Regions from separate parts of the Burkholderia aenigmatica genome, predicted to be linked through region 1. Evidence: riboswitches for the same ligand, from Rfam matches in the RefSeq annotation. Region 1 holds a riboswitch; the other holds the start of a gene.
What was found. A riboswitch is a leader RNA that binds a small molecule or an ion and turns the genes downstream of it on or off. The one in region 1 is predicted to bind cobalamin.
Positions count from the first base shown of each region.

Region 2: linked by a shared signal. The riboswitch ahead of ACN8ZM_RS17220 (CbtB domain-containing protein) and the one ahead of ACN8ZM_RS13220 (FecCD family ABC transporter permease) in region 1 are both predicted to bind cobalamin.

Region 1 is NZ_CP184468.1:2,827,440-2,832,077, reverse strand. Features, by position in the region: gene ACN8ZM_RS13245 (SIMPL domain-containing protein) at 1-596, opposite strand, end outside; gene ACN8ZM_RS13240 (EVE domain-containing protein) at 778-1,239, opposite strand; RNA gene ssrS (6S RNA) at 1,311-1,492, opposite strand; gene ACN8ZM_RS13230 (cell division protein ZapA) at 1,574-1,888, opposite strand; gene ACN8ZM_RS13225 (ATPase) at 1,885-2,235, opposite strand; cobalamin riboswitch at 2,390-2,641, shown strand; gene ACN8ZM_RS13220 (FecCD family ABC transporter permease) at 2,683-3,798, shown strand; gene ACN8ZM_RS13215 (ABC transporter ATP-binding protein) at 3,795-4,610, shown strand.
Region 2 is NZ_CP184469.1:37,721-42,358, forward strand. Features, by position in the region: gene ACN8ZM_RS17210 (inorganic phosphate transporter) at 178-1,770, opposite strand; gene ACN8ZM_RS17215 (histidine phosphatase family protein) at 1,956-2,543, opposite strand; cobalamin riboswitch at 2,589-2,731, shown strand; gene ACN8ZM_RS17220 (CbtB domain-containing protein) at 2,764-2,973, shown strand; gene ACN8ZM_RS17225 (CbtA family protein) at 2,987-3,709, shown strand; gene ACN8ZM_RS17230 (LysR family transcriptional regulator) at 3,732-4,638, opposite strand, start outside.

The DNA of each region.
Region 1 (4,638 bases):
CCGCCGACGTTCACGTCGCGGATCGTGTAGCTGCTGTAACCGAAGGCCTTCGCAGCTTCGTCCGCGCGGGCGCGGAACGACTTGATCGCCTCGGTCGTCAGCTTCTGCTCGGCCGCGCGCTGCGCTTCCGGCGACAGCGAGAACTCGACGTTCGCGACCTGCATCAGGTTCGACAACTGGCCTGCAAGCTTCGACGCTGCCGCGAAATCGCGCGATTCGAGCGCGACTTCGGTGCGGCCGCGCCATGCGGAGATCTTGCCGTCGCGATCGGTGCTCGGATAGACGGAGAATGCGCCCGTGTGCGCAGTGACGCCCGATACGCCCTTCGCTTGCGACAGCGCTGCATCGGCGCGCTGGTTCAGTTGCGCGGTGAGGCTGCCCGGATCCTTGGCCTGCTGCTCGTAGAACAGCGTGATGTGGATGATGTCCTGCGGCACGTCGGTGCTGGCCTGCGACGACAGCGACAACACGCCCGCCGGCTCCGGAAAGTGCGGGTTCGCGGTTTGCGCGTGCGCGGTGGACGACGCGAGCGTCAACGCAACGGGAACGGCGGCGGCAAGGGCGAGCGACAGCGCGAGTGCGGATTTCTTGGTCATTGTTGGACTCCTTGTGCGAGGGCGTGCACGCGGATCGCGCGTGCACGACGCGGGCGTACCGCGCGACGAAAAAAACGACAACCGGCCCGATCGGCCGACAGCGGTTGCTTAGGCTGCGCGAAAGTGCCGCGAGTTCCGCGGCGGTGGTGCGTACTGACCAGATTTGACCTTTGGCGCGCGCCTACTTCATCAGCTTTTCGGTGATGAAGCGCCATTCGGCGCGCGTGACGGGCGTGATCGACAGCCGGTTGCCGCGTGCGAGCACGCGCATGTCGGCGAGTTCGTCGTGTTCGCGCAGCGCGGCGAGCGGCACGAGCGGCGATTTTTTCACGTAGTGCACGTCGACGAGCAGCCAGCGCGGCGCTTCCTGAGTCGACTTCGGGTCGTAATAGGGGCTTTTCGGATCGAACTGCGTGGGATCGGGGTAGGGCGTCGACGACACTTCGGCGAGGCCCGCGATGCCCGGCTCGGGGCAGCTCGAGTGATAGAACAGCACGCCGTCGCCGATCTTCATCGTGTCGCGCATGAAATTGCGCGCCTGATAATTGCGCACGCCCGTCCACGGCAGCGAGCGCTGCGGTGCGTTGGCGAGATCGTCGATGCTTGCTTCGTCCGGTTCGGACTTCATCAGCCAGTATTGCATGGATCGTGATCGACGCAGAAAGAGGCTGCTACAAAAGAAAACGGCACCGGGCTTCGCCCGATGCCGTTGGATAGGCCCCCGCCTTGGCCGCTAGGCCGGCATCCTGAACCTGAGGTTCAGAATTGGTCGCAGTTAGCAGCACTTCGGGTACATCAGACAGAGTGACGCGCGCGCCCGTGCTACAAATTTCCGCAACCGTGCACATGGCATTGGTTCAAGGAATATATGACCTTGGCGAACCAGGCAGGGAAGCTGACTGAACTGTGATTCGATGCGCCAATTTGACCACTGTTGATCTCTGAGATCAAGGGGAATCGACGCATCGATTGAAACGTTACTGCGTCTCGTGCTGTGCGAGCACCGCACCGAGCTGTTCATTCATCTGGTGCATTGTACGACGGATTTCCTCCGCCGGAAATGCTTCACCGTGCCGCACGCTCGTTTGCAGCCGCAGCAATTCGGACGCGAGCGACAGCGCCGCCATCACGGCGATGCGATCGGTGCCGCGTACCGAGCTGTTCGAGCGGATTTTCGACATTTCGGCGTCGACGCGCGCGACCGCTTCGAGCAGCGCCGCTTCGGTCTCGGCCGAGCAGGCGAGCCGATAGGCCTGACCGAGAATCGAGACTTCGATCTGCTTGGTGCTCATGCATGTTCTCCGTGGCTGGCCGCGTCATCGCCATCCGCACGCGCCTGTGCATCCAGCAGGTCGAGCTGGTTGTCGGCTTGCTCCGCACTTTTCGAGCGCGGCAGCTTTTCGAGAATCGCGTTCAGTTTCACCTGGGCGTCGTCGATCTTTGCCGACAGCGTGTCACGCTCGGCCGCAAGTGCATTGCGTTCGTCGCGCAGTTGCGCGAGTTCCGCGCGGACAGTGTCCGCATCCGCGCGCAATTGCGCGACCTGCTCCTCGAGCGCGAGCCGTTCCGAGTGATAGCGCTTGTTCAGCGAAATCAGACGGCCAATATTTTGAGATAGGGTTTCGAGTTCGTTGAGCATTTGCTGCGTCCTCTAAAGACCCAGCATTTTAGCGCGGAATAACGCGCAATCCGACATCTGTAACGTTTCCAGTCGTAACACCCCTGCTTCTCGCCGTGAATCGGCGCGTCCCGTGCGTGTCCGGACGCTTCCTTGACGCTCGCGCGACCCGCTCCTAAACTGGCGCCGCCTCGGTGCTCGCGCGTGGAACGCGCGGTTAAACGGGAAGCAGGACGCGGGCGCCGGAAGCCCGCCAACCTGCGCTGCCCCCGCAACGGTAAGCGGCCGCGTCCGGTGACGCAGGCCGGCTCGGGCGCGTTTCACGTGCAGGTATTGCATGCGGACGCGGGCCACTGCGCGTCATCGCGCGGGAAGGCGAGCCGGACCGCCGCCAGCCCGGATACCGGCCGAGACGGGGAGCCCGCACGGGCTTCGTGACGCGCGGCCTGCGGGGAGGCGGGGCGCGCAATGCTTCACGGAATTTTCTTCGATGCTGACCCCAATCGTCCGCGCGGCGCTTCAGTCACGACCGGCCGGCCTCCGCAAGCGGGGGCGCCGCATGTCGTGTGCGGCGCCGTGCGCGGCATGAGCGCCGCGCGCGCCACTGCGATCTGGGCCGCGCTCGCCGCGGCGGTCGCGTTGCTGTTCGTTGCGTCGCTGTCGATCGGCAGCGTGCCGATGTCGCCTTGGCAGGCGCTTGCGTCGCTCGTGCCGCATGGCGGCGACGCGCTGCTCGCCGACATCGTCCGCACGCTGCGCCTGCCGCGCGCGCTCGCGGGCTTCGCATGCGGCGCGCTGCTTGCGCTTGCCGGTGCGCTGCTGCAGGTGCTGTTGCGCAATCCACTCGCGGAACCGTACGTGCTCGGCGTATCGGGCGGCGCGGCCGGCTTCGCGCTCGTCGCGATGATCGCGGGCGGCGCGTGGTGGCTCGTCGACGCATCGGCGTTCGCCGGCTCGCTCGTGTCGGTCGCGCTCGTGCTCGGTCTCGCGCGCCGCGAGCTGTGGCGTGGCGAGTCGCGCGACGCGTCGCCGCGGCTGCTGCTCACGGGCGTCGTGATCGCGGCGGGGTGGGGCGCGCTCGTCACGCTGCTGCTGTCGCTTGCACCCGACGCACGACTGCGCGGGATCATCTTCTGGCTGACCGGCGACCTGAACGGCGTGACCGCGCCGTGGTTCGCGTGGGGCGCGCTGTTGCTGGCCGCCTGCGTCGCGCTGCCGGCCGCGCCGCAACTGAACGTGCTGCTGCGCGGCGATGCGACCGCGCTCGCGCTCGGCGTGCCCGTTGCGCGCCTGCGCGTGCGGATCTATCTCGTCGCGTCGCTGGCCGCGGCGGCCGCAGTGACGACGGCCGGCACGATCGGCTTCGTCGGCCTCGTCGTGCCGCATGCGCTGCGGCTCGCCTTCGGCAACGACCAGCGGATGCTGCTGCCCGCCGCGATGCTCGCGGGCGGCGGCGGCGTGATGGCGGCCGACCTGCTCGCCCGCACCGCGATCGCGCCCGCGCAACTGCCGGTCGGCGTGATGACCGCGTTGATCGGCGTGCCGGTGTTCCTGTGGATGTTGTTGAGGAGGCCGATGCGATGACGGGGGCCGCACTGCACGCCACGGCCGGCGACATGAACTACGCGGCTGTCGACCTGACGCTGAAGGCCGGCGCACGCACGCTGCTCGACGGCTTCACCCGGGCGTTCCGTCCCGGCGAGATCTGGTGCGTCGCAGGTCCGAACGGCGCGGGCAAGACGACGCTGCTTGCGACCCTCGCCGGGCTGCAGCCGCCGACCGGCGGACACGTCGAGATCGACGGTCGGCCGCTTGCCGCATGGCCGCCCGAGCAGCTCGCGCAGCGCCGCGCGCTGATGCCGCAGCAACTGCACGACGTATTCAGCGCGACCGTATTCGACACGGTGCTGCTCAACCGCTTTCCGTATCTCGGCGGCTGGGGCTGGGAGCGCGACGGCGACCGCGCGGCCGCGCGCGACGCGCTGGCGACGTTCGACCTCACCGCGCTCGCGTCGCGCGACGTGCTGTCGCTGTCGGGCGGCGAGCGGCAGCGTGTCGCGCTGGCCGCGACGCTGTGCCAGGACGCGCCGTTGATGCTGCTCGACGAACCGCTCGCGCATCTCGACTTGCATCACCAGATCGATTGCCTGACCGCGCTGGCCGCATGGCTCGACGCGGGCCCGCGCACGGTGCTGTTCTCGTGCCATGATCTGAATCTCGCGCGGCGTTTCGCGACGCACGCGCTGTTGCTCGACGGCCGCGGCCACGCGTGGGCAGGCCCCGTGCACGACGTGCTGACGCCCGAGCGCGCGAGCGACGCGTTCGGTTATCCGCTGGTGCTGATCCGCGAGAACGGCCGCGATGCGCTGCTGCCGGCGTGGCCCGAGCGACAATGACCTTTCCTTTTCCGATGCGCGGCGCATA
Region 2 (4,638 bases), on a different replicon from region 1:
GAAGAGGGGCGCGCGTGTCGCGCGAAGAAGCCAGGTGGTGCGACACCGGCCGATGCGAAGCGCGGTTCAGTGGAGCCAGGGAGCCGGGCGCGCGTCAGCGGAAAAGCGAGGGTCGAATCTGCACGAAGCGAAGCGAGGCGACGCGACCGGCTTTCACCGGCCGCCGTCGCCGCTCGTTCAGGCTACCGACCGGAACAACCAGTAGAGCCCGCCGGCAAGCACGATCGACGCCGGCAGCGTCAGCACCCACGCCAGCACGAGGCTGCGCACCGTGCCCCATTGCAGCCCCGAGCCGTTCGCCGCCATCGTGCCCGCGACGCCCGACGACAGCACATGGGTCGTCGACACGGGCAATCCGTACACGTCGGCCGCACCGATCGTGAGCATCGCGACGAGTTCGGCCGACGCGCCCTGTCCGTACGTCAGATGCTGCTTGCCGATTTTCTCGCCGACGGTCACGACGATCCGCTTCCAGCCGACCATCGTGCCGAGGCCCAGTGCAATCGCGACCGCAACCTTCACCCACGTCGGAATGAACTTGGTCGCGTGGTCGAGCTGCTTGCGATAGTTGTCGATCGCGAGCTTGTCGTCGGGGGCGAACGCGGGCTGCCCGGATTTCTCGATCAGGCGGATTGCTTCGGATACCAGATACATCGTGTTGCGTACGTTGTCGATGTCGCGTTGCGGCACGGCCGCCATCGAGCCGGACGCGCCGACCGCGGTCGCGAGCGACGTGGACAATTGCTGAACGGCGGGGATCACAGCCGGCGTCAGCTCGCGATGCTGTACGTAGAGCTCGACGTCGGCGCGCGGATTCGCGGAAGGTGCGACGCCGTTCGTGTACTTCCCGAACGTCGCGGCTGCCTGGTTCGCGACCGCGACGAACGTCTGCGTCTCGGCCGGCGTGACGGCCTTGTTTAACGCATAGGCGGTCGGCACCGTGCCGATCAGGATCAGCATGATGAGGCCCATCCCTTTCTGCCCGTCGTTCGAACCGTGCGCGAACGACACGCCCGTGCAGGTCAGGATCAGCAGGCAGCGAATCCAGAACGGCGGCGGCTGATCCTTCGGCGGCTCCTTGTACAGCTCCGGAATCCGCACGAGGGTTTTCAGCACGAGCAGCAGCAGCGCTGCACAGAGGAAGCCGACGATTGGCGAGAACAGCAGCGACTTGCCGACACCGAGCGCCTGGCCCCAGTCGACGCCGCTCGTGCCGGACGGCCCGTGCATCAGCTGGTTCATCAGCCCGACGCCGATGATCGACCCGATCAGCGTATGCGAGCTCGACGACGGCAACCCGAAGTACCAGGTCGCGAGGTTCCACACGATCGCGGCGATCAGCAGCGCGAACACCATCGCGAAGCCCGCACCGCTGCCGACCTGCAGGATCAGCTCGACCGGCAGCAGTTGCAGGATGCCGAACGCGACGGCGCCGCTCGAGATCATCACGCCGAGGAAGTTCCAGAGGCCCGACCAGATCACCGCGACGTTCGGTGTCAGCGAGTGCGTATAGATCACGGTCGCGACCGCGTTCGCGGTGTCGTGGAAACCGTTGACGAATTCGAAGCCGAGCGCGATCAGCAGTGCAGCGCCGAGCATCAGGTACGGGAACAGCGATCCTTCGCGCATCGGCGACAGATCGTCGATCAGGTGCGTGGCGATATAGACCGCACCAATCGCGAGCACCAGCAGGAAGACGGCATAGCCGAGCTGCCTGGTGCGCTCGACGGAACCCGAACTGTTCGGGGTAGACGAAGCAGGTTGATTCATGACGGTATCTCGTATGGGAACCGCGACCGATCCTAGCTTCGGCTAGCAGTCAGTTTGATGACAGTAGGGATGGCGAACGGTGGGGCTTGCGGCGACGTAAGGTGAACATCGCCATGCGATTGCGATACGGCACAACGCGTCGGCTGGCGTCGTGGCCCATATCGCGAACGCAACACGGCAGGAGGCTAGGCGCCAGTGTCGCGCCGATCGCCGTCCGCGATCAACATCCAGCCGTGCGGCGACGCAGCGAATGTCGTGCACGATAGCGGCGCCACGTCGATGCGGGTTGCCGCGCCGGAACCCATCCGCAGCGCATGCGCGACGGCCGCACGCACGATCGGCGCATGCGTGATGGCGACGATGTCTCGGCCGTGTTGCAGCGCGTTCAACCATGTGCCGACGCGGCGCATGGCTGCATCGAACGATTCGCCGCCGTGCGGCGACGCCAACGGATCGCCGATCCACGCGCCCAGCTCGTCAGGCTGGTCGCGCGCGAGGTCGTGCAGCCGCTTGCCGCGCCAGTTTCGGTAATCGATGTCGCGCAGCGCGTCGTCGATGTCGGCGTGCAGGCCGAGCGCATCGGCGGTCTGCACCGCACAGCGCGCCGGGCTGCACAGCACGAGCGAGCCGGCGACGTCCGTCCACCGGTCGCGCAGCGTCGCGGCGTCGGCGAGCCCGTGCGCGTCGAGCAGATCGTCGTCGGGAAACGTGCCGGTGCGCATCGCCCGGGTCGATGCGTGTGCAATCAGGCGCAGCGAGGCGTGCAGGTTCATGTGGGTTGTCGGGGGAGCCGGGACGGGCGCGTTCGCCCATTTTTCGCTGCTTCAACACGCGAACGTTCGCGCGTACAATTCGCCCGATACGAAACGCGGAAGCCGGTGCAATTCCGGCGCGGTCGCGCCACTGTAACCGGTGATCCATGATCCCGGAAGCCAGACCTGCCTTCGTACCCATCCAACATTTGTCGGGGCGCGATTCCCCTGAGGTGCATCCATGAGCGAAGCAGTGCTGAAGCCGGCGGTCGTACCGGCGCCCATCCCCGTCCGTGAACTGTTGCCGTGGGCCGTGTTCGTCGGCCTGATCCTGCTGCTCGCGATTTATTTCGTCGGCGCGGAACAAGGCGCAACGTCGCTCGTGCCGGGCATGTACGTGCACGAGTTCGTCCACGACGGCCGCCATCTGCTCGGCTTCCCCTGCCACTGACGCGGAGTTCACGATGGTCGGAAAGCTGCTCATGCGCGGGATGCTCGCAGGCATCGCCGCAGGCCTCCTCACGTTCGGTTTCGCGAAAATCGTCGGCGAACCGCAAGTCGATCAGGCGATCTCCTTCGAAGAAAAACTCGACGCCGCCAAGGGCGACGCGCCGGAACCCGAGCTGGTGAGCCGCCACACGCAGGCCGGCTTCGGCCTGCTGACGGGCGTCGTGACCTATGGCGCGGCGTTCGGCGGGCTGTTCTCGCTGGTCTTTGCATATGCTTATGGTCGCGGCAGCCGTCTCCCGGCACGACCGCTGGCCGCGTGGCTCGCGGTGGCGGCGTTCATCGCGCTCGTGATCGTGCCGAACATCAAGTACCCGGCCAATCCGCCGTCGGTTGGAGACCCCGACACGATCGGCTATCGCACGGGCCTGTTCTTCCTGATGATCGCGATCTCGATCGCGACGATGGTGTTCTCGGTCAGCGTGCGCCGCCATCTGCTGGCGAAGCTCGGGCAATGGAACGCGTCGATCGTCGCGGGGCTCGTGTTCATCGTGATCATCGCGGCCGTGCAGCTCGGGCTGCCGTCGATCAACGAAGTGCCGGCTGCTTTCCCGGCCGTCGTGCTGTGGAAGTTCCGCGCCGCGGCGATCGGCATGCAGGTGATCATGTGGACGACGATCGGCCTGCTGTTCGGCGCATGGGTCGAGCGCGGCGAACGTATCGGCATGCGCGCCGCCTGACGCGCACTGCCACGGGGCGCGCCTAGCGCAGCATGCGCGGCGCGCTCCACGTCGATTCGCGCGCCAGCGCGACGAACGCGGCCAGATAGTCGATCGACGCATCCGCCTCGCGGATGCCGAGGAAGATCTGCTTCGCGATCCCCTTCTTGCCGAGCTTGACCGGCACGACCGGCATCCGGTCGGCGTATTCGTCGGCCAGCCATCTCGGCAGCGCGGCCACGCCGCGCCCGCTCGCCACCATCTGCAACATGATGTCGGTCGTCTCGATCGACTTGTGCCGCTTCGGCACGATGCCGGCCGGCGTCAGGAACTGGTTGTAGATGTCGAGCCGGTCGGTTTCGACCGGATAGGTGATCAGGATTTCGTCGGTCAGCTGCTCGGGCGTCACGTAATCGGCGTTGGCGAAACGGTGTGCGTCCGCGACCACCAGCACCTGCTCGTAGTCGAACACGGGGTCGAAGCGCAGCCCCGGCTTGTTCAGCGGATCGGGGGTCACGAGCACGTCGATGTCGTAGCCGAACAGCGCGCCGATCCCGCCGAACTGAAAGCGCTGCTTCACGTCGACGTCGACGTCGGGCCAGCGCGACAGGTACGGCGACACGACCTTCAGCAGCCACTGGTAGCACGGGTGGCACTCCATCCCGATACGCAGCGTGCCGCGCTCGCCCTTCGCGTACTGCTTCATCCGCTCCTCGGCCAGCTCGAACTGCGGCAGCAGCCGGTTTGCCAGCTTCAGCAGATACTGCCCGCCCTGCGTCAGCCGCAGGCCGCGCCCCTCGCGATCCCAGATCGGCGTGCCGAGCTGCTGCTCGATTTTCCGGACGGTATGGCTGAGCGCCGATTGCGTGAGGTGCAGCGCGTTGGCGGCCGCAGTCAGCGAGCCCTGGCGCTCGACTTCACGAATGACGACGAGATGGAATCGTTCCAGC